Regions from separate parts of the Agrobacterium sp. fls2-241-TYG-188a genome, predicted to be linked through region 4. Evidence: predicted binding sites of a transcription regulator. Region 4 holds the regulator's gene; each other region holds the start of a gene.
What was found. The regulator LexA, encoded in region 4, represses DNA repair genes until DNA is damaged. The targets are predictions, from matches to a motif close to TGTTCNNNNTGTGTTCNG.
Positions count from the first base shown of each region.

Region 1 (5,659 bases), 460 kb from region 4:
TCAGTCACGAAGAGGTTGAGACAGGAAGCCAGAACGAAACAGATGATGCTGATTTCTGCGAAGGGTCGAAGGCCGTATTGCTGGCGCACCTTGAAAAGCGCAATGGAAAAGGTCGCATAGGGCGCCATATAGGCCGCGGAAAGCCAGGCAACTTCGGCAATCGTCGCTGAAAACTCTCCCTGCAATTGATAGATGTTGGCCATGACGATGTTCATGCCCATGCCCTGGGTCACGAAAAACGTCAGTCCGGCGGCAATATAAAGCAGTTTCGCGACCAGCGACTTCTCCGGCACGGGCGCTGGCGCTGCGGGAGCGGTCTCGCTTACCTGTGAGGCATCGTCATCCTCTACATCCGTGTTCGACAGGGCGTTGCTCATGATTGCACCCTCTCGCCAGCGAGATTTTGCAGATTGTGAGAGAGCTTTCGGACCACATCCAGTGCTGCGCGAATATCGTCCGTCGAAATATCGGCCGCGATCTCTGCGCGCATGGATTTGGCCTGCATATCAACATCCTTGAATGTGGTCATACCATCTGGCGTCATGTGGATCCGTTTTGCGCGCCGATCGATCTCGTCAGAACGCCGCTCGATGAGTTTTTGTTTCTCCATCGCATCCAGCACCCGCACAAGCGTCGGAGTTTCGATTTCCAGCTCTTCAGCCAGCTCCTTCTGGGTCAGCGGACCGCGGCGCGATAGTGCAAAAAGAGCCCTGGCGCGCGCAAGCGTCAGCCCCTGCTCTGCCACCCGGGCATCGAAGAAGGATCTGAGCTTACGATTGAAAGCCGCCATCTCATCGAAAAGCTGCTCTTTTTCACTCGCACGGGACAAAGTACTTTCACCTTATAATTAGCACGCTATCTATTTCATCCCTATTTATTTTCGCAAGCGGTAAGATGCAAGATGCTTTGTGGCGATGGCAGCCATGACGTAAACTCATAGCCACCACGACCGATTCGAATTGCAGACCTGCACTTCACGGCTTTGCCTGTGGATTACTGTTAACAACACAATTTGTGAGGACGCCTGCCAAAGTTCCCGCACGCCTCTTTGCCACTGTTGCCGCAATGTCCTTGACTGCCGCCGCCGCTGGCCTCAAACCGGCAGGCTTGCATGAAACGAAGGCTCCGACCAGCCTTAAGGGAGATCACAGAAAACCATGAACGACGCTGTGAGAAAAATCACCCCCGCCCCGGCTGCTGAACCGCTTTACCGTGAGGCACCGAACAATATCGAGGCGGAACAGGCGCTGCTTGGCGCCATCCTCGTCAACAACGACGCCTATTACCGCGTTTCCGACTTTCTGAAGCCCGTGCATCTGTATGAGCCGCTTCACCGGAAGATATTCGAAGTCGCGGGCGATATCATTCGCATGGGCAAAACCGCCAACCCGGTGACAATCAAAACCTTCCTGCCGGCCGACGGCAAGATCGGCGACATGACCGTGGCGCAATATCTGGCGCGTCTCGCCTCGGACGCTGTTTCGATCATCAACGCCGAAGACTATGGCCGCGCGATCTATGATCTGGCGCTTCGCCGCGCGCTGATTCAGATTGGTGAGGACGTCGTCAACATCGCCTATGACGCGCCGCTGGACATGCCACCGCAGACGCAGATCGAGGACACCGAACGCCGCCTGTTCGAACTGGCCGAAACCGGTCGTTATGACGGCGGTTTCCAGTCCTTCAACGACGCGGTTTCGCTCGCCATCGACATGGCGGGCGCCGCATTCGAGCGCGACGGCAACCTGTCGGGCATCTCCACCGGCATCCATTCTCTCGACGCCCGCATGGGCGGTCTGCAGCGTTCCGACTTGATCGTGCTTGCCGGACGCCCGGGTATGGGCAAGACCTCGCTTGCCACGAACATCGCCTACAACATCGCTGCATCCTATGAGCAGGAAGTCCAGCCGGACGGTTCGTTCAAGGCCAAGAATGGCGGCGTCGTCGGCTTCTACTCGCTCGAAATGTCGTCCGAACAGCTGGCGACACGTATCATCTCCGAGCAGACGGAAGTCTCGTCCTCGAAAATCCGCCGTGGTGAAATCACCGAAGCGGACTTCGAGAAGCTCGTCGCCTGCAGCCAGATGATGCAGAAGGTGCCGCTCTATATCGACCAGACCGGTGGTATTTCCATCGCTCAGCTCTCCGCCCGCGCCCGCCGCCTCAAGCGCCAGCGCGGCCTCGATTGCCTTGTGGTGGACTATATTCAGCTGATGACCGGCTCCGGCAAGTCAGGCGAAAACCGCGTGCAGGAAATCACCCAGATTACCACGGGTCTCAAGGCGCTGGGCAAGGAACTCAATGTTCCCATCATCGCGCTCTCCCAGCTATCCCGTCAGGTGGAAAGCCGCGAAGACAAGCGACCCCAGCTCTCCGACCTTCGCGAATCGGGCTCCATCGAGCAGGACGCCGACGTGGTGCTCTTCGTTTTCCGCGAGGAATACTACGTCAAGAACATGGAACCTCGCGATATCTCGGACCCCAAATATGCCGAATGGGAAGCCCATTTCGACAAGGTCAAGGGCACCGCAGACGTCATCATCGCCAAGCAGCGTCACGGACCGACCGGCACCGTCAAACTCGCCTTCCAGTCGGAATTCACCCGCTTTGCGGACCTGGCCGATCCATCCTTCACGCAATATGAAGAGCATTGATTTTTCGACCAACGCCCTGCTGCCAGCCACGCAGGGCGTTGTCTTTACAGGCACTTGACCCCAAAGCCTGAGATATTGATTCAGGCTTCGTCCCCTGAGTTCGCCTCCCCGGGGGACAATGCTGCCGTGACAAAGTTTTGTCTCTCGCGTCATGACCCGCTGCTACAAAGGTGATAGACCAGCGCCATCAGAGCCAGCGGTACAGGACCATGACAGACGATTTTGACGACAGCTTTTCCGAGATTGAAACCGATGCCTTCGATGCTGCGCCGCTGCGCCTGACCGTCGACCTTGGCGCACTTGCCGACAACTGGCGCGACATGGCCAGTCGCTCCGGCAAGGCCCGCGCCAGTGCAGTGGTAAAAGCCGATGCCTATGGCATGGGTATCGAAGACTGCGGCGCAACGCTCTATCACGCCGGTGCACGGGACTTTTTCGTTGCAACCGTGGCAGAGGGCGCAACGCTTCGCCCCCACGCACCGGAAGCCCGGATTTTTGTCCTGTCCGGCATATGGCCCGGGCAGGAACGTCTGGTTTTCGCAAACGATCTTGTGCCGGTCGTTGCATCGGAAGAACAGCTCTCATTCTGGATGGGTTTGATGGCCGAGCGTGGCGATCACCCCTTCGCGCTGCATGTGGATACGGGCTTCAATCGTCTGGGGCTGTCGCTGGATGATGCATTGTTTCTGGCTGACGACGTGACACGACCGGCAAGCTTCGACCCTGTCCTCGTGCTCTCGCACCTCGCCTGCGCAGACACGCCATCCTCGCCCATGAACAGGATGCAGCTTGAATCATTCCAACAGGTTGTCGCGGCTTTCGAAGGCGTCGAATCAAGCCTCTCCGCTTCTGCCGGAATTTTCCTCGGACCGGATTACCACTTTGACCTTACCCGCCCCGGCATAGCGCTTTACGGTGGTGAGGCGGTCAACGGCGTAGCAAATCCGATGCGGGCAGTGGCGAAAGCCGAAGCACGGATCCTTCAAATCCGTGAAGCAAAGCAGGGCCAGACCGTCAGCTATGGCGGCACGCTGCGCCTCACACGAGACAGCCGACTCGCGATTGCCTCCGCTGGCTATGCGGATGGCTACCACCGCTCCCTCTCCGGCTCCGGCATCCCTCTCCGAGAAATGGGCAATAGCGGCGCTCATGGCTTCGTGAATGGTCACAAGGTGCCGATTGCGGGTCGGGTAACAATGGATCTGACGATTTTCGATGTCACCGACCTCCCCGCAAACGCAATCCGTGCTGGCGACTACATCGAACTCTTCGGCCCCAATATGCCCGTGGACGATGTGGCACGCGCAGCCGGAACGATCGGTTATGAAATGCTGACCGGTCTTGGATTGCGATACGAGCGCCAGTATCTGATCGAAGAGGACTGAGGCGCTCAAAGTCTCTGGCGGTTTCGGCCCTTGGAAAGAGCGACAGACCTGTGCTACGAGAGAACAAAAAGTGATCAAAATGATTCATGCGGGTCGTCGCTGATCTGTTCGCTCTCTACCGTTGAGAGATCATGAGCAGACGGCCGCCATCCATTTGCAAGAGAAGCACCGGAATTCATGGCCAAAGCCAGAACACAATTTATCTGCCAGAACTGCGGCACGGTCCATACTCGTTGGGCAGGCAAGTGCGAGGGCTGCGGCGAGTGGAATACCATCGTTGAAGAAGATCCGATGGGTGGCATCGGGTCCGGCCCGGGCAAGACGCCCAAAAAGGGACGCCCGGTTACACTGACGTCGCTTTCGGGCGAAATCGAAGAAGCCCCGCGAATTCCAACCGGCATGGGCGAGCTTGACCGCGCCACGGGCGGCGGATTCGTGCGCGGGTCGGCGGTCCTGATCGGTGGCGATCCGGGTATCGGCAAGTCCACATTGTTGATGCAGGCGGCAGCGGCACTATCCCGTCGCGGACACCGCATCGTCTATGTTTCGGGCGAAGAAGCGGTCGCACAGGTGCGCCTTCGCGCGCAGCGTCTGGGTGCCGCCGATACCGACGTGCTCCTGGCGGCGGAAACCAATGTCGAGGATATTCTCGCCACGATTTCGGAAGGCAAGCGCCCGGACCTCATCATCATCGACTCCATCCAGACCTTGTGGAGCGACACGGCCGATTCCGCGCCGGGCACGGTCACACAGGTGCGAACCGGCGTGCAGGCCATGATCCGCTTTGCCAAGCAGACGGGCGCGACCATGGTGCTGGTCGGTCACGTCACCAAGGATGGGCAGATCGCCGGGCCGCGCGTCGTCGAGCACATGGTCGATGCGGTCCTGTATTTCGAAGGCGACCGTGGTCATCATTACCGGATCCTGCGCACGGTGAAGAACCGTTTCGGTCCGACCGATGAAATCGGCGTGTTCGAAATGTCCGACAAGGGCCTGCGGGAGGTTTCCAACCCCTCCGAACTCTTTCTGGGCGAGCGTAATGAAAAATCGCCGGGGGCGGCGGTGTTTGCCGGTATGGAGGGTACCCGCCCGGTGCTGGTGGAAGTTCAGGCGCTCGTCGCACCCACCTCACTCGGCACCCCGCGCCGCGCCGTCGTCGGCTGGGATTCGTCACGCCTTGCCATGATCCTCGCGGTGCTGGAAGCCCATTGCGGGGTGAAGCTTGGCAGCCACGACGTCTACCTCAACATCGCCGGCGGCTACCGCATCTCTGAGCCTGCAGCGGATATGGCGATAGCTTCTGCACTGGTTTCCTCGCTGGCCGGCCTCGCCCTGCCCGCCGATTGCGTCTATTTCGGTGAGGTCAGCCTGTCTGGCGCAGTGCGCCCCGTTTCGCAAACGGGGCAACGGTTGAAGGAGGCTGAAAAGCTCGGCTTTTCCAGCGCGTTCCTGCCGTCCGCGTCGGCTGAATTACCAAAGGGTAGCAAGGGACGCTGGACTGAAATCGAAAGCCTGCCGGATCTTGTCTCACGTATTGCGGGGTCGGGCAGCCGGTTCAGGCAAGCTGAGGATGATTAGAGCAGTCTTCGCCTACGTCGAGAGCTACATAGAGGTGGCTAC
Region 1 covers NZ_JARVRD010000002.1:723,666-729,324, reverse strand. The annotation lists gene QRN85_RS10320 (MFS transporter) at 1-377, opposite strand, end outside; gene QRN85_RS10315 (MarR family winged helix-turn-helix transcriptional regulator) at 374-829, opposite strand; gene QRN85_RS10310 (replicative DNA helicase) at 1,158-2,654, shown strand; gene alr (alanine racemase) at 2,864-4,039, shown strand; gene radA (DNA repair protein RadA) at 4,217-5,617, shown strand.
Region 1: a site for LexA is predicted at 4,099-4,116, ahead of radA (DNA repair protein RadA). Genes of this name have one in related genera too.

Region 2 (5,659 bases), on a different contig from region 4:
CTGCAATTGATCCATCATCTTCTGTTGCTTGGGTGCAAGGACGATCGGGGATGGCAATGGCTCTCCCTTTTTATCCAAGATACCCTTGAGCTTAGCACCCGCCTTCTGGTGGTCGGCGATGATCATCTTTGCCGCGTCCTTGAGATCGCCGGACTCCGCATTCTGCAAAGCCAGTTCGCTGGACTTGATCTCGAACTCGTTGGAGCTCGAGACGACGCTGACGAAGGTTGGCCGGTCCATGACCATCATGGGTGCGGCATCGCCAGCAGGTTTTGGCTTCTGTTCCTGCGCCATGAGCGGCTGGCTCAAAAGGGCAGCGGATAATGCGAGGTAGGATAGATTTGAAAATTTCATAGTTATGGTCCTTTGTGACGCGATCACTTCGTTTTGGAAAATGCTTTCGTGAGGTCGGCATTGGCAGCATCGACAGCGTCCTTCGCCTTATTCACCACCTTGGCCATTCCGAAGAATTCGTGGGTCACGCCCTCGTAATTCAGCGCATTTACCATCACGCCCGCTGCCTTCAACTTATCGGCATAGGCCTGTCCTTCAGAACGCAACGGGTCGATCTGCGCAGTGATGACGGTTGCAGATGGCAGTCCCTCAAGGTCATTGCGACCGACGAGATTGATCCGCGGATCGGCGGTCTCATCCTTGGACGCGAAGACATGCGAAACGAACCACTCCATATCGGCCTTGCCGAGCGGTGCCGCGTTGGCATTTTCCTGATAGGACGGCGTGTTCATGTCGTTGCCAGCGATTGGATAGACCAGCAACTGGTGCACCGGCATCGTTGTCTTCTTTTCCTTCGCCATCAGAGCAACATTGGCGGCCAGATTGGCGCCGGCACTTTCACCCGCAACAGCAATCCGCTTGGCGTCACCATTCAAAGTATGAATGTTTTCAACGGTCCACGCGTAGGCAGCCCAGGCATCGTCATGCTGCGCCGGGAACTTGCTCTCTGGCGCATGGTGATAATCTGCAGAAACAACGATGGCTTTCGAACCAAGTGCAAGCGCTCTTGGCGTCGCATCATAGGTATTGATATCAGCCACGACCCAGCCACCGCCGTGGAAGTACAGCACGACAGGGAATGGCCCCTTGCCTTCGGGAACATAGACACGGGCTGGCAACGCGCCGCCGGCACTCGGAATGGCAATATCCTTTGTCGCAACACCCGCCTCTGGCATCGGCGATATCTTTTTGTCCCGCTGCACCGTGCGCGCGGCATCGGCGGCACTTGCCTGCGTGCGGGCCTGCGGCACGGTCAGGCCAGAAAAGGGTTTGGCATCCAGCCCCTTCAGCGCGTCCAGGACAGCCTGCATCTGGGCATCGGGCTTCGCCTGTTCAGTCGGCTGCGTCTGCTGAGCCGGTTGGGCTGGCGCCGGGGCGGGCTGCTGGGCCCATACGGATGCCGAAGAAGAAAGCAAGAGGACCGCAAGGCTCGCGGCGCCGATGGAAGTACGTGAGATAGGCATAAGATTTCCTTTGAAACTACGGTGTGACATTTTGTTATTGCTTGGGTGGTTCGATCTTCTGCTGATAAGTCCCGACGACCTCACCCTTTCCGATGACATGGCCAGACATGGCAGCCAAAAGCGCATCGCGGTCGGACGTCGGTGGCAGATCAATCATGGAATCGAGTGCGATGACCTGGATATGGTAGTGATGAGGCTTGTCACCCGCAGGTGGCTTTGGTCCGAAATAACCGTGTGTTCCAGATGTGTTGCGACCCTGCAAAACACCCTCCGGCTCCACGAGGCGAAGCTGTTCCTGCAAGCCTTCTGGAAGCATCGTCACTGTCGCGGGGATGTTCCACGCCAACCAATGGACAAAGGGCTTGAGCGGCGAAGCGTCAGGATCTTCCATGATGATGGCGTAAGACGCAGCCTTTGGCACAGCGCTCCAGCGAAGCGCAGGCGAAACGCCATCAGCATATTCACTGTATCTCGTGGGCATTGCTGCATTGTTCGAGAAAGCATCTGTGGAGACGGTGATCTTTCCCTCGGACTCCGTCTCGGGCCGCTTCAAAGCCAATGGCACATCTGCGCTTTTTTTCGCCTGTGCTTCCATAACATCGGCGGGGGCCGTGGGTGCGGTCTCTGCTTTTTTGGCTTCGCCCGTATAGGCAATCCGGTAAATGACGCCGTTGGCATCATCCGCCATCAACAACGAGCCGTCTTTAGCGACGGCAAGGCCGACCGGACGGGCGAAATGCGTCCTGCCGCCATCCGTCAGGAAGCCGGTCAGGAACGGCTCGATGGTTTTGGGCTGACCGTTTTCGAAGTGAACCCGGACAATTTCGTAACCTGATGCCGGGTTTCGGTTCCATGATCCCCGCATGGTAGCGAAAGCATCTCCCGCAAATTCCGCTGGAAAGGCCGTTCCCTTATAGAACTTCATCTGCATGGGCGCCGCGTGCGCCGTGTAACCGATCACCATCGGCTGGCTCTGATCGCGCCATTGCTCTTTTGTCACACCGCCAACTGGCGTGGACTGTGGATATATGTCACCCGCGCCATAGACATGCGGCCAGCCATATTGCTTGCCCTGCTCGATCTTGTTGAGTTCCTCGGCCTGAACCTCGTCGCCCATCAGGTCGATGCCATGATCCAGGCCCCAGAGTTCGCCAGTCTGCGGCTGCCAATCGTAACCAATCGTGTTGCGCAGGCCTGACGCGAAAATCGTTCTGCTCTTGCCATCCGGCGTCGCGCGAATGATCGTTGCGTTTTCAGGATTGCTTTCGTTGCAGGAATTGCAGGTAGAGCCGACGCTTATGTACAGCATTCCGTCAGGGCCGAATGAAAGAACACGGTTTGGATGCTGGCCGGAATCCGGCAGATCGCCGATGATCATCTCAAGTTCGCTAAGCGTTCCATCGGCATTGATGTCGGCAACGAAGACCTCTTTCACGGTGACAAGGTAGAGTTTGTCATCCTTGATTGCCAGCCCATGCGCCTGTGCGCGGGACACGACCTGGACAGGCGCGCCATCGGACTTGCCATCGTTATTCTCGTCCTTGAGGAGCAGCACATCGCCCTCTTCCCGACGGCTGACATAGATGAATCCCTTGTCGGAGACCTCGATAATGCGACTATTGCCAAGGCCCTGGGCGAATGGCTTCACGGAGAAGCCGTCGGGCACCTTCAACTCACCAATCCGCTCACTCGTCGCAGCGACCTTATTGGGCTTGAAAACGTTTGTAGTGATCTGGACTTCAGTTCCATCGCCCTGCTGGGCGTAAGACGCACTGCAGCCAAGAAGTGCTGCGAAAATTGACGCAGCGCCGGTAACACGACGTATCATTAGGTATTCCTCCAAAGACTTCACATGCCGAACATGCGAGACTCTTCAAAGTTCCTGTGATTTGTGCTGGCCAATGACAGACGTACGCTGCCTCCCGAACAGCTACAATGCCCATGGTGTGAAGAGCACTTGCGATGTGGTCTTCAAACGTCGCTGAAGGCTGACACGAAAGCTTCGACCCGTAAGACTGACGACTATCGCGTCATGCTAATGAAGGACTTTTCAATATCTCTGCCACCTGATAGTTCTTACTTTGTTCGCAAGGCAATTTTGAAGCGTCACTCTCGATTTAAGAGGATTCTTCCATGCCGAATTCAAAGTAGGCACACATCAAGGAAAACGGGATGGCGGTTGCCTATCTGGAAAAACTGAACGAGCAGCAGCGCAAGGCCGTCGAGCATGGCGTTGGGCTGGCTGAGGGCAACGCAGCGGGGCCATTGTTGATCATCGCTGGGGCGGGCTCCGGCAAGACGAATACACTGGCGCATCGTGTGGCGCACCTTATCGTCAATGGTGCCGACCCGCGCCGTATTCTGCTCATGACCTTTTCGCGCAGGGCCGCCTCGGAAATGGCCCGCCGCGTCGAGCGTATCTGCCGCAATGTTCTGGGTGCCAATGCTGCCGTCCTGACTGACGCGCTTGCGTGGTCGGGTACGTTTCATGGGATCGGTGCCAGACTGCTGCGGATGTATGCCGAGCAGATCGGTCTCAATCTCGACTTCACAATCCACGACCGGGAAGACAGCGCCGACCTGATGAACCTCGTGCGCCACGAGCTTGGATTTTCCAAAACCGAAAGCCGTTTCCCGACCAAGGGCACCTGTCTCTCGATCTACTCGCGCGCCGTTAACTCGGAGACACCGCTAAACGAGATTCTTCGCCAGCACTATCCATGGGTCGCCTCTTGGGAGGAACAGTTGAAGGAACTGTTCGGAGCTTATGTCGAGGCAAAGCAGGCGCAGAACGTGCTCGATTACGATGATCTGCTGCTCTACTGGGCGCAGATGGTGAGCGATCCCGAACTCGCCGACGATATCGGCAGTCGTTTCGACCATGTGATGGTGGATGAGTATCAGGACACGAACAAGCTGCAGGCGTCTGTCCTGATGGCGCTCAAGCCCGGCGGACGGGGATTGACCGTCGTAGGTGATGATGCACAATCAATCTATTCGTTTCGGGCAGCAACAGTTCGCAACATTCTCGACTTCCCGGCATCGTTCAGTCCGGCAGCGGACGTCATCACGCTCGATCGCAATTACCGTTCGACCCAGCCCATTCTGGCAGCAGCCAACGGCGTGATCGAGCTTGCGCGCGAGCGTTTCACCAAGAACCTGTGGACGGAACGGGAGTCGCTGGAGCGACCGAAACTCGTGACCGTCAAGGACGAAACCGAACAGGCGAATTTCATCGTTGAGCAGGTGCTGGCAAACCGCGAGGTCGGGATGACGCTGAAGCAGCAGGCGGTGCTGTTTCGCACTTCCAGCCACAGCGGCACGCTTGAAGTAGAACTCACCCGCCGCAACATTCCTTTCGTCAAATTCGGCGGCCTGAAGTTCCTCGACAGTGCCCATGTGAAGGACATGCTGGCAGTCCTGCGTTTCGCCCAGAACCCCCGTGACCGGGTGGCCGGTTTCCGTCTTCTGCAGATGCTGCCTGGCATTGGTCCCAAGAAAGCTGGCACCATTCTCGACACGATCGCATCCGACCCCGAACCGCTCTTGGCGCTTGCTGAAATTCCGCCGCCACTTAAGACGGGGGAGGACTGGACGTCCTTCGTTCAACTGTTGGGCGGCCTTCGAAAAACCCATGAAGGCTGGCCATCGGATATCGCGCAGGCCCGTCTTTGGTACGAACCGCATCTTGATCGCATCCATGAAGATGCCGACACGCGCAAGGCCGACCTTCTGCAACTCGAGCAAATCGCCAGCGGCTACCCTTCCCGAGAGCGTTTCCTGACTGAACTGACGCTTGATCCACCGGATGCGACCAGCGATCAGGCGGGTGTCCCGCTGCTCGACGAAGACTACCTCATCCTGTCGACCATCCATTCGGCCAAGGGGCAGGAATGGCGCTCCGTTTTCATGCTCAACGTCGTCGATGGCTGCATACCGTCGGACCTCGGCACCGGAACGACGCAGGAACTCGAAGAAGAGCGACGCCTGCTTTATGTCGGCATGACGCGTGCCAAGGACAGCCTGTCGCTGATTACGCCGCAGCGGTTTTTCACCCACGGTCAGAACTCGCAGGGCGATCGGCATGTTTACGCTGCCAGAAGCCGGTTCATCCCGGCGACCCTGTTGCAGTATTTCGAACCAATGGCCTGGCCGAAAGTCTCACCCGCAGCGTCTGAACG
Region 2 covers NZ_JARVRD010000001.1:1,332,943-1,338,601, forward strand. The annotation lists gene QRN85_RS05720 (DUF4142 domain-containing protein) at 1-354, opposite strand, end outside; gene QRN85_RS05725 (alpha/beta hydrolase) at 378-1,478, opposite strand; gene QRN85_RS05730 (YbhB/YbcL family Raf kinase inhibitor-like protein) at 1,513-3,306, opposite strand; gene QRN85_RS05735 (ATP-dependent helicase) at 3,651-5,659, shown strand, end outside.
Region 2: a site for LexA is predicted at 3,550-3,567, ahead of QRN85_RS05735 (ATP-dependent helicase). Genes of this name have one in related genera too.

Region 3 (5,659 bases), on a different contig from region 4:
GAAAATCTTGCCGTCACCGATCTGCCCAGTCTTCGCGGAGGAGGCGATAGCATCGACGGCCTTCTCCACCAGATCGGACGCAACCGCGATCTCGATCTTGAGTTTGGGAAGAAAGCTCACGGCATATTCGGTGCCGCGATAAATTTCGGTATGTCCCTTCTGGCGTCCGTAACCCTTCACTTCTGTCACGGTCAGGCCCTGGATACCGACTGCAGTCAGTGCCTCGCGCACCTCATCCAGCTTGAACGGCTTGATTATGGCCATCACAATTTTCATCTGGTTTCCCATCCTTTGTTTGCCTCGGCATGAAGCCGGCTCTCCTCGACGCTGGCAGATCAGTAACAGCGACTGATCTCCTACATTCAAGGCGCGTGCCAGTTTGGATGGTTGCGCGTAACTCCCTGAAAAATATCGGTTAATTTATAAAAGATCGGAAAATAGGCACGCGTCTCCGCTCAAAAGGCGCAATAACTATGCAGAATCGAAAAAATGCCTAGTATTTAATCATTTGCCAGTTTGCGGATCAGGCCTTCCTGCGCCATCGATGCGACAAGAACGCCGTCCCTTGTAAACAGGCTGCCTCGTGTCAGGCCACGAGCGCCCGATGCGCTTGGGCTGTCCTGTGTGTAGAGCAGCCAGTCATCGAGTTTGCACGGGCGGTGAAACCACATAGCGTGATCGAGACTTGCCGCCTGAACCGCCGGATCGAAGATCGTGGTGCCGTGGGCGTAAAGCGACGTATCAAGCAACGTCATGTCCGAGAGATAGGCGAGAATCGCTGCCTGATAATGGCGGTCGTCTGGAACGTCGCCGGTGGCTCTGACCCAGATGTCCTGTTGGGGATCCAGCTTTTCCTTGGAAATATAATGGGTCAGAGAAACCGGCCGAATTTCGATGGGGCGTCGGTTTTCCCAGTATTTCCTTATGGCAGGCGGCGCCTTGGCGAGAAACGCATCGCGCATCTGATCTTCACTGAGGAGTTCCTCGGGTTGCGGCACCTGGGGAATGCGAGCCTGATGGTCGAAGCCGCCTTCGTCGATCTGGAAGGATGCCGACATGGAGAATATTGCATGGCCATGCTGGATCGCCACGATGCGGCGCGTCGCAAAGCTTGATCCATCCCTGATGCGATCGACCTGATAGATGATAGGTACTGCAGGGTCGCCCGGGCGCATGAAATAGGCGTGAAGCGAGTGGACGAAGCGGTTGTCAGGCACCGTCCTTTGAGCGGCCATGAGCGCCTGGGCGATAACCTGGCCTCCAAAAACGCGCTGCCATCCAACCTGGGGGCTCGTTCCCCGATAAAGGTTTTCCTCGAGTTTTTCGAGGTCAAGCGTTGAAATCAGCTTCTGGAGTGGCTCGGTGTTTTCGATAGGGCGCGACATTTTCGACATGCTCCGGCAGTAGGAAGACCTGTGCCTATGGTCTATAGTGCGTGCATGAGATGCACAAGAATGCAGGAGAAGGCGTTATGCTTGACGTGGTTGTGGCGGGCGGCGGATATGTCGGTCTGGGCGTTGCGGTGGCAATCAAACAGGCGGCACCGCATCTGGGCGTCGAAGTCATCGAGGCGGCACCGGAGGGCGTCTGGAAAAACGACATGCGTGCTTCCGCCATTATTGCCGCGGCGACGCGGATGCTCGACGTCTTCGGTATATGGGATGAACTCCTGCCGCAGGCGCAGCCCATCAACAAGATGATCGTTACCGATTCCAGGACCTCCGATCCCGTGCGTCCCGTCTTCCTGACCTTCGACGGAGAGGTCGCGGAAGGTCAGCCTTTTGCTCACATGATCCCGAATGTGGCGATGGTCGGTGCTTTGCGCGGAGTGTGCGAGCGGCTTGGCGTGACGATCCGGCATGGTCTGAGTGTTTCGGGCTTCGACGCGGGCAACCGCAGCAACCAGGTAACACTTTCGGACGGCTCGACCCTTGAGACCCGGCTTCTGGTGGCGTGCGACGGTGTTCGCTCAGCTCTGCGCAGCATGGCGGGCATCAAGACCGTTCACTGGAATTACGACCAGTCCGGCATCGTCACGACAGTGGAGCATGATCGACCCCACCACGGCTGTGCGGAAGAGCATTTCCTCCCCTCCGGCCCCTTTGCCATCCTGCCGCTGCCAGGAAATCGGTCTTCTCTTGTCTGGACGGAGCGCACGGCGGATGCCGACCGTCTCGTGGCCTCCGACGATCTTGTCTTCGAGGAGGAACTGGAGCGAAGGTTCGGTCACAAGCTTGGTCCCGTGCGCCCGGTTGGGCCAAGGCGCGCCTTTCCGCTGGGGCTGACGCTGGCTCGCGCCTTCGTGGCGCCGCGTCTGGCGCTTGCGGGTGATGCCGCCCATGGAATTCACCCGATTTCGGGGCAGGGCCTCAATCTCGGCTTCAAGGACGTGGCCGCCCTTGCGGAAACAATCGTCGAGGCGGATCGCCTCGGCCTCGACATCGGATTTCTCAATGTGCTTGAGCGCTATCAGTCTTGGCGCCGGTTCGACACCGTGCGAATGGGGGTCACAACCGATGTGCTCAACCGCCTGTTTTCCAACGATATCGCACCGATCCGCATCGCCCGTGATTTCGGGTTGGGGGTGGTCGACAGAATTCCAGCTCTCAAATCCTATTTCATCGGCCAGGCTGCGGGCACCGCCGATCCGAACGGCCCACGGCTTCTTGCCGGACAGCCTCTCTGAACCAGTAATGGTGAGCTAGACGGGAGAGAACAAAAGACGAATTGCTGGATTAAGCGATTCGTCTCCGATTCGTTCGCTGACTGTTCCGCACCCGGTCCGTTTCACTATTCATGTAAAACGAACGGCTTTTGCAGCTTTTGTGGTTTCTTTCCTTGCCTTTGAGCTGCGCGATTGCCATGTGTGTGGGGCGATGCGGCGGAATCTATTCCGAATGTGTTGTGAAACAATCAGTTAGTCGATTTCACGGATAGTACGTTGAATTTTCGCCCCATGATCTTGAGCGGCCGCGGTGTTACGGCCGTTCTTGGCCCTACCAATACCGGCAAGACGCATTACGCCATCGAGCGGATGGTCGCGCACGGAAGTGGCGTCATCGGATTGCCGTTGCGGCTGCTTGCGCGTGAGGTTTACACCCGGTTGGTGGAAAAGGTCGGCGCACCGAATGTCGCGCTGGTGACCGGCGAAGAAAAGATTTCACCGCCAAAGGCAAAGTATTCCGTCTGTACTGTGGAGGCGATGCCGCGTGAAACGACGGCCGCCTTCGTCGCTATCGATGAGGTGCAGCTGGCCGGCGATCTTGAGCGCGGCCACATCTTCACAGACCGAATTCTGCACCTGCGCGGACGTGAGGAAACACTGCTTTTGGGCGCAGGCACGATGCGACCCATCCTTGAAAAGCTTTTGCCGGGCATTGTGGTGGTCGAGCGGCCACGGCTTTCGCAGCTCTTTTATGCCGGACAAAAAAAGATCACCCGCCTGCCGCAACGCACCGCCATCGTCGCCTTTTCCGCTGATGAGGTCTATGCGATTGCCGAGCTGGTGCGCCGCCAGCGCGGCGGTGCCGCTGTGGTGCTGGGCGCGCTTTCTCCCCGCACCCGCAATGCGCAGGTCGGCCTTTACCAAAACGGAGACGTTGAATATCTGGTCGCGACCGATGCGATCGGCATGGGCCTCAACCTCGATGTCGACCATGTCGCCTTTGCGCAGGACCGCAAATTCGACGGCTATCAGTTCCGCAATCTCAATCCCGGCGAAATGGGCCAGATTGCCGGTCGCGCCGGTCGCCATCTGCGTGATGGTACGTTTGGCGTCACGGGTCGTGTCGATCCCCTGGACGATGAACTTGTCGAACGTGTCGAGTCGCACCAGTTCGATGCAGTCAAGGTTCTCCAATGGCGCACGAAGAATTTCGATTTTTCTTCCATTGCCAATTTGCGCGGCAGTCTGGATGCGGCGCCAACCGTGCAGGGACTATCCCGGGCACTGCCCGCCATCGACCAGCAGGCGCTGGAATATCTTTCGCGCTATCCTGAGATCATCGACGTTACCACCAACGCCGAGCGTGTGGAGAAACTGTGGGAAGCCTGCGCGCTGCCGGATTATCGCCGCATCGCTCCTGCACAACACGCCGACCTGATTTCAACGCTCTATTTCGATCTGGTCAAACGCGGCGCCGTGAACGAGGATTTCATGGCGGAACAGGTGCGCAGAGCAGACCGTACAGATGGCGAAATCGATACGTTGTCTGCAAGGATTGCGCAGATCAGAACATGGACGTATGTATCAAACCGCCCAGGATGGCTTGCCGATCCGACACACTGGCAAGAAAAGACGCGGGAAATCGAAGATCGATTGTCCGATGCTCTACATGAAAGGTTGACGAAACGCTTTGTTGATCGCAGGACATCTGTGCTCATGAGGCGCCTAAGAGAGAATGCGATGCTTGAAGCTGAAATCAGTGTGAATGGTGATGTCTTCGTTGAAGGACATCATGTCGGCCAATTGGCGGGTTTCCGGTTTACACCGGTGGCCGGAGCTGAAGGGCCAGATGCCAAGGCTGTGCAAGGCGCAGCGCAGAAGGCGCTTGCGCTGGAATATGAGGCGCGCGCCGCGCGGCTTCATGCCAGCGGGAATGGCGACCTCGCGCTGAGCTCGGATGGTCTCGTCCGCTGGTTGGGTGAGCCTGTCGCTCGCCTTGCAGCCGGTGACAACATCATGAAGCCGCGTGTCATCATGCTGGCCGACGAGCAGCTGAGCGGAAATGCGCGCGACCACGCCGTCGCCCGCATCGAGCGATTCGTCAATCATCAGATCGCGACCGTGCTGAAGCCGCTGGACGATATTTCCCGTGCGGAAGATCTTCAGGGTCTGGCGAAAGGTCTGGCGTTTCAGCTCGTGGAAAACCTGGGCGTACTCTTCCGTCGCGACGTGACCGAAGAGGTCAAGACGCTGGATCAGGATGCGCGCGCCTCGATGCGCCGCTATGGCATCCGCTTTGGTGCCTATCACGTATTCCTGCCCGCTTTGTTGAAGCCAGCTCCGGCTGAGCTTGTCACGCTGCTCTGGGCCTTGAAGAATGACGGTCTCGGAAAGCCCGGCTATGGCGATCTTATTCCGGTATTGGCGGCTGGACGCACGTCCGTTGTAACCGATCCAAGTTTCGAGCGCATGTTCTACAAGCTTGCAGGCTTCCGTTTCCTCGGCAAGCGCGCGGTTCGTATCGATATTCTCGAACGCCTTGCCGATCTCATTCGTCCGCTGTTGCAGTGGAAGCCGGGCACACAGCCGCGTCCGGAAGGCGCCTATGACGGCCGCCGCTTCACCACGACGACAGCCATGCTCTCCATCCTCGGCGCCACGCTCGATGACATGGAAGAAATCCTCAAGGGTCTCGGCTATCGTGCGGATCAGGTCAGCGCAGAAGAGGCTGCTGCTTTCCTCGGCGGTCAATCCGCTGATGCTGCCAAGGCAAGTGCCGATGCTGGCGAGACCGTGGCTGAGGCTGCTGGCACACAAGAGGCCGCTGCTGAGGAAACGTCTCAGGACGATGCCGACGCGCAACCAGCTTCCGAAGAGGCCGCAGCACCCGCCGAAACGCCGGTTGAGGCCAAGGCGGACGATGCGGCTGCGACCGATGCCGTTGCTGCCGAAGCTGCCGAGCCAAAGCCTGTTCTTCTGTGGCGTCCCGGTGGC
Region 3 covers NZ_JARVRD010000007.1:162,862-168,520, forward strand. The annotation lists gene QRN85_RS19660 (P-II family nitrogen regulator) at 1-288, opposite strand, end outside; gene tesB (acyl-CoA thioesterase II) at 501-1,385, opposite strand; gene QRN85_RS19670 (ubiquinone biosynthesis hydroxylase) at 1,445-2,686, shown strand; gene QRN85_RS19675 (helicase-related protein) at 2,957-5,659, shown strand, end outside.
Region 3: a site for LexA is predicted at 2,712-2,729, ahead of QRN85_RS19675 (helicase-related protein). Genes of this name have one in related genera too.

Region 4 (5,659 bases):
ACATGCCGCAAGGACCTATGGTGCGCATTGAAATCCCAAAAAGGCGTTCGCATTGCGGTCCTATCCAACACATTGTTGACGGGAGCCGCCTGTGATCTCGCTGACATCGTGGTAACAAGCCGGGGAGTGCCGTTTCCAGCCTGCCGATCAGGTGCGCTGCTCATTACAGGCGATACGTTGCGGCGCACCGGCTCGATGGAAATCTGGTTTGGCGGGGAGGGAGCCCCCCGCTACAGCGCCAAAGCGGCGTTGGACGGCATCGAGCGACCATGGACCGCTCACCGCAGCTACCAGTGGCGCAGCAAAACCTATGACGCCACCTTGCCAGAGCATATCGCTGCATTGCTTTCAGCTGAGCGATGAAAGCTGTGAACGACACCTGCCGCTTACGAATTCCCTGACAGACGAAGATCAGCCAATATCTCTCCGACTGCTTTCGCCTCTTCCTCATGATCGCCGTCGCGCCATGTCTCCAGAAGCGCCGCCTCTTGCCACTCCTGCATTGCAGGCAGTGAGAGAAGACGGTCCTTGTACTCCGTGGACTCCGCAGAAAGCACTGTTCCGTACGTCTGAAAGCGGAAAGCGACCGGGCAGAAAAATGCATCCACGGCCGTGAACGTGCTACCCGCCAGGAATGGGCCACCAAAGGACTTCAGACCCTGCTGCCAGAGAGCGTCGATACGCGCGATGTCCTTTTGCAGCGATGCGCTCATGGAAGCTGGGCGAATGCGAAGGCCGACACTCATGGGATGCTCGTTGCGCAGCGCCTGGAAACCCGAGTGCATTTCCGCAGCAGCTGATCGAGACCAGGCGCGAGCGGCAGCATTGTCTGCCCACCCACCGCTATGTCGTTCAGCCAGATATTCTGCAATGGCGAGCGAATCCCATACGGTGAGATCACCGTCAACAAGGCAGGGAACTTTGGCAGTGGGCGAAAACGCTGAGAAGTCCTTCGCTGAATTGCCGAAAGGAAATAGGCTTTCTTTGAAACCGATGTCCAGCGTCCGCATCAACACCCATGGACGCAACGACCAGGAGGAGTAATTCTTGTTGGCTATATAAAGATCGTACATATCGCTGCCCTCCGTTACGAACTCCCGTGCTAGCTGAGACGAGCCATTTGATACAGACCGTTTCGAAGATAGGCCTCTTCAAAATATTTGATGTGTCATGCAGGAGGGAGCGCGACGCTGGACAGCATGATTGCCTGCCAGTCGACTGCTAGAATGGCTAAACCGGTAAGAGCAATGCCCAGCTTCAGGCTCGCAAGGTGACGAACTTCCAAGCGCAACCTGAAACTAGTGAGCCAGCTACATATAAGGACGCAAAAACCGGCGCTTCTGGTGTCCAAGACCTGTTGATATCGGACAGGAGTTCGATGTCCGCGTATCTTTTCTCTAGACAGGCACTGCAAAGGGCAGCGGCCAAGGCGACCGCTACCTCCACGCATAAGAAAAGTCACCGGTCAGTGATAGCGGCGAATAAGGCCGACGAGCTTGCCCTGAATTTTGACGCGGTCCGGTCCAAAAATCCGGGTCTCATAGGCAGGGTTCGCAGCCTCAAGCGCGATCGACGCGCCCTTGCGACGAAAGCGCTTCAATGTGGCTTCTTCATCATCCACCAATGCAACAATGATATCTCCCGGATTTGCCGTGCTGACATCGCGGATAATGACCGTGTCGCCATCAAAAATCCCGGCTTCGATCATCGAATCGCCTTTGACTTCAAGCGCGTAATGTTCGCCCGCACCAATCATGTCGATTGGCACAACGACGTCATGCGTGTTGTTCTGAATGGCCGAAATGGGAACACCCGCGGCGATGCGGCCCATGACAGGGACGCTGACCGAGTTCGAATCATTCGACGCGACCGGCAGGGGTGCTGGCTCAGCCGGTTTGGTTTTGCCAAGGCTACCTTCGATGACGCTCGGCGAGAAGCCACGTTGAGGCTTGCTGGCAGGCGTGTAGGACTCAGGCAGCTTGATGACTTCAAGCGCACGCGCCCGATTCGGTAGCCGACGAATAAAGCCTCGCTCTTCGAGCGCGGTGATCAGGCGGTGGATTCCTGATTTCGATGCCAGATCAAGTGCGTCCTTCATCTCATCGAAGGAAGGCGGCACGCCAGACTCTTTCATTCTCTCATGAATGAACAGTAGCAATTCCTGCTGTTTGCGCGTGAGCATGGAGTAACACCCTTAGAGATTCGAGGCGAAGATTCGCGAAACAAATACAGAACGAACACTATATGTTCCATATGTGTTCTGCAATCCCTTAAAAATCAGTGTGCTTGTGACAATTTACATCCATTATCTTGCCCGGCCATAAAACATGCGGCTTGCAACAGTGGAATGCCCATGCCGACGAAGCGGAAGGACCCCTCATGGCGCGTGAAATCGATCATATCGTAATGCCCGTTGCAGACCTCGGCCAAGCACGGGCGCGTCTCTTGGCGCTGGGCTTTACGGTTGCTGCAGATGCAAGGCACCCCTTCGGCACCAAAAATGCCTGTGTCTTTCTCAAAGAGGGGCAGTATCTCGAACCCCTGGCAATCGGAGACGCCGCGCAATATTCCAGGGCTTGCGCAGAAGGCAACGCCTTTGTTCGACGCGATGAAGTCTTTCGAAAGCGATACGGGCAGCAGGGGTTTTCCGCAGTCGCCGGAAAAACGCACGACGCAGATGCTGATCATCATAGCTTCGTTGAGGCTGGACTTTCCGGCGGCGACGCATTTTCGTTCAGTCGACCGGTAACATTGCCGGACGGAAGCCGATCTGAAGCGAGCTTTCGCCTGGCTTTTGCGGCGGAAAAGGATGACGGAAATCTGTTCCTTTTCACCTGTGAGCGTGTCAACGCTTTTTCCGCAAAACGGTCCTACCTCACAGCTCACAAAAATGGAGCGACTGGCCTGCGCGAAATAACCCTGCGCTCAGACCGACCGGACGCCTTTGCGCCATTGGTGGACGCAGCTTTTGGTGTGTCGGCAGCAGCCGACTCAACGGGAAACCTCAGCTTTCTTACGCCCGGCGCGGTCATCCGCATCGCGCATGCGCAGACGGTTGCAGAAGAGTTTGATGGGGCCGAGCAGGAGAGCATCACTGGCCTTTTCGGTGCCGCAGTCGTCTTTTCCGTCGCTGATCTCGCCGTGACAGAGTCGTTTCTTGCTGCTAATGGCGTGGAATACACGCGCAAAGGCTCTCGACTGCTGGTTCAGCGAGCGCCCGGTCAAGGCGCGATATTTGCCTTCGAGGAGTGAAGATGAGCGTCCAGAACAATCTTAATGTGGTCGTCGGTGAAGGTGCCGGTCAGGTTACGTTCAGCAACACGAAGCGATTCTCGCTCATTGCCGGGCCATGCCAGATGGAAAGCCGCGACCATGCCTTCATGATTGCGGAAACGATGGCGGAGCTGTGCGGACGGCTCGGCATCGGGTTGGTGTACAAATCATCTTTCGACAAGGCAAACCGCACATCACTTTCCGGCCAGCGCGGCATCGGCATCGACAAGGCGCTCGAAGTTTTTGCAGAACTCAAGGCACAGTTCGGTTTCCCGGTGCTGACGGATATTCACACCGAAGAGCAATGCGGCATCGTGTCACCGGTTGTCGACATCCTGCAAATCCCGGCATTTCTCAGCCGCCAGACGGATCTTCTCGTTGCGGCAGCAAAGACTGGCCGGGTCATCAACGTGAAGAAGGGTCAGTTCCTGGCGCCGTGGGACATGAAAAACGTTCTGGCGAAGCTCAATGACAGCGGCAATCCGAACGTCCTTCTGTGCGAACGCGGAGCATCCTTTGGCTACAACACGCTTGTGTCGGACATGCGTTCGCTTCCAATCATGGCATCGCTTGGCGCGCCGGTCGTCTTCGATGCGACTCATTCCGTGCAGCAGCCGGGCGGGCAGGGTGGCTCGAGCGGCGGCCAGCGGGAGTTTGTGGAAACCCTGGCGCGGGCGGCTATCGCTGTCGGCGTTGCCGGTCTTTTCGTTGAAACGCACGAAGATCCAGACAACGCACCGTCTGACGGGCCAAACATGGTGCACCTGAAAGACATGCCAAAGCTTTTGGAAAAGCTGCTGGCTTTCGATGACCTTGCCAAGGCAGCCTGACGGCTTTTGGCCTTAATCGATTTTTATGAAAAGTCGGCCTCTGGAGACGGGGGCCGTCATTGTAAATTCTTCTGCGTCGTCTAACAGCGGCAGAAGAATTCAAATTGAGTCGCTAACCAGTCGCTCTGTTTATCGCTCACCTGTCGGAAAAGCGCTTCACAGTCTTCGGGATGCGCTCTAAGACAGGCAGCGGAAAATCCTGTTCCAGTCCCAAGGGAGAGATCATGACAGCCATTACCGATATCATCGCACGCGAGATTCTCGACAGCCGCGGCAATCCTACCGTTGAAGTCGATGTCTATCTGGAAGACGGCTCTTTCGGTCGTGCGGCAGTTCCATCGGGCGCATCGACAGGCGCGCACGAAGCCGTAGAACTGCGTGATGGCGGAAAGCGCTATCTCGGTAAGGGCGTTGAAAAGGCCGTCGAAGCCGTCAATACGGAAATCTTCGACGCGCTGGGCGGTTTCGACGCAGAAAGCCAGATCCACATCGACCAGACGCTGATTGCGCTCGATGGCACACCGAACAAGTCTCGCCTCGGCGCCAACGCCATTCTCGGCGTTTCGCTGGCCGTTGCCAAAGCTGCTGCCGAAACAACCGGCCTGCCGCTTTATCGTTATGTCGGTGGCCCGAACGCCCACCTCCTGCCAGTGCCGATGATGAACATCATCAACGGGGGCGCACACGCTGATAACCCGATCGACTTCCAGGAATTCATGATCATGCCGGTTGGCGCGGAAAGCATCCGTGACGCCGTTCGCATCGGTGCTGAAATCTTCCACGTTCTCAAAAAGGAACTGGCAGCACAGGGCCACAACACCAATGTGGGTGACGAAGGTGGTTTCGCTCCTGGCCTCAAGAGCGCACCGGAAGCCCTCGACTTCATCATGAAGTCTGTCGAAAAAGCCGGTTACAAGCCAGGCGACGATGTAGCGCTTGCGCTGGACTGCGCATCCACCGAGTTCTTCAAGAACGGCAAGTACGAGATGGAAGGCGAGGGCCGCACGCTCGAACCGGAAGCCATGGCGGACTACCTCGCTGAACTCGCTGGCAAATATCCGATCATCTCCATCGAAGACGGCATGGCCGAAGACGACTGGGACGGCTGGAAGTACCTCACCGACAAGATCGGCTCCAAGGTTCAGCTCGTCGGCGACGACCTTTTCGTAACGAACTCCGCACGTCTGCGCGATGGCATCAAGATGGGCGTTGCAAACTCCATCCTCGTCAAGGTCAACCAGATCGGCTCGCTGACGGAAACGCTGGATGCCGTCGAAACTGCTCACAAGGCAGGCTACACGGCGGTCATGTCTCACCGCTCCGGCGAAACAGAAGATTCCACGATTGCAGATCTCTCGGTTGCGACAAACTGCGGACAGATCAAGACGGGTTCGCTTTCCCGCTCTGACCGCCTCGCCAAGTACAACCAGTTGATCCGCATCGAAGAAATGCTGGGTCCGCAGGCTGCCTATGCCGGACGTTCGATCCTGCGCGGCTGATAGCTGATCACGAATTTGGAAAGGCCAGCGGTGACGCTGGCCTTTTTTATTTGCCGA
Region 4 covers NZ_JARVRD010000002.1:1,181,839-1,187,497, forward strand. The annotation lists gene QRN85_RS12450 (ComEC/Rec2 family competence protein) at 1-363, shown strand, start outside; gene QRN85_RS12455 (glutathione S-transferase family protein) at 387-1,073, opposite strand; gene lexA (transcriptional repressor LexA) at 1,466-2,182, opposite strand; gene QRN85_RS12465 (VOC family protein) at 2,380-3,252, shown strand; gene kdsA (3-deoxy-8-phosphooctulonate synthase) at 3,255-4,103, shown strand; gene eno (phosphopyruvate hydratase) at 4,328-5,602, shown strand; gene QRN85_RS12480 (LacI family transcriptional regulator) at 5,649-5,659, opposite strand, start outside.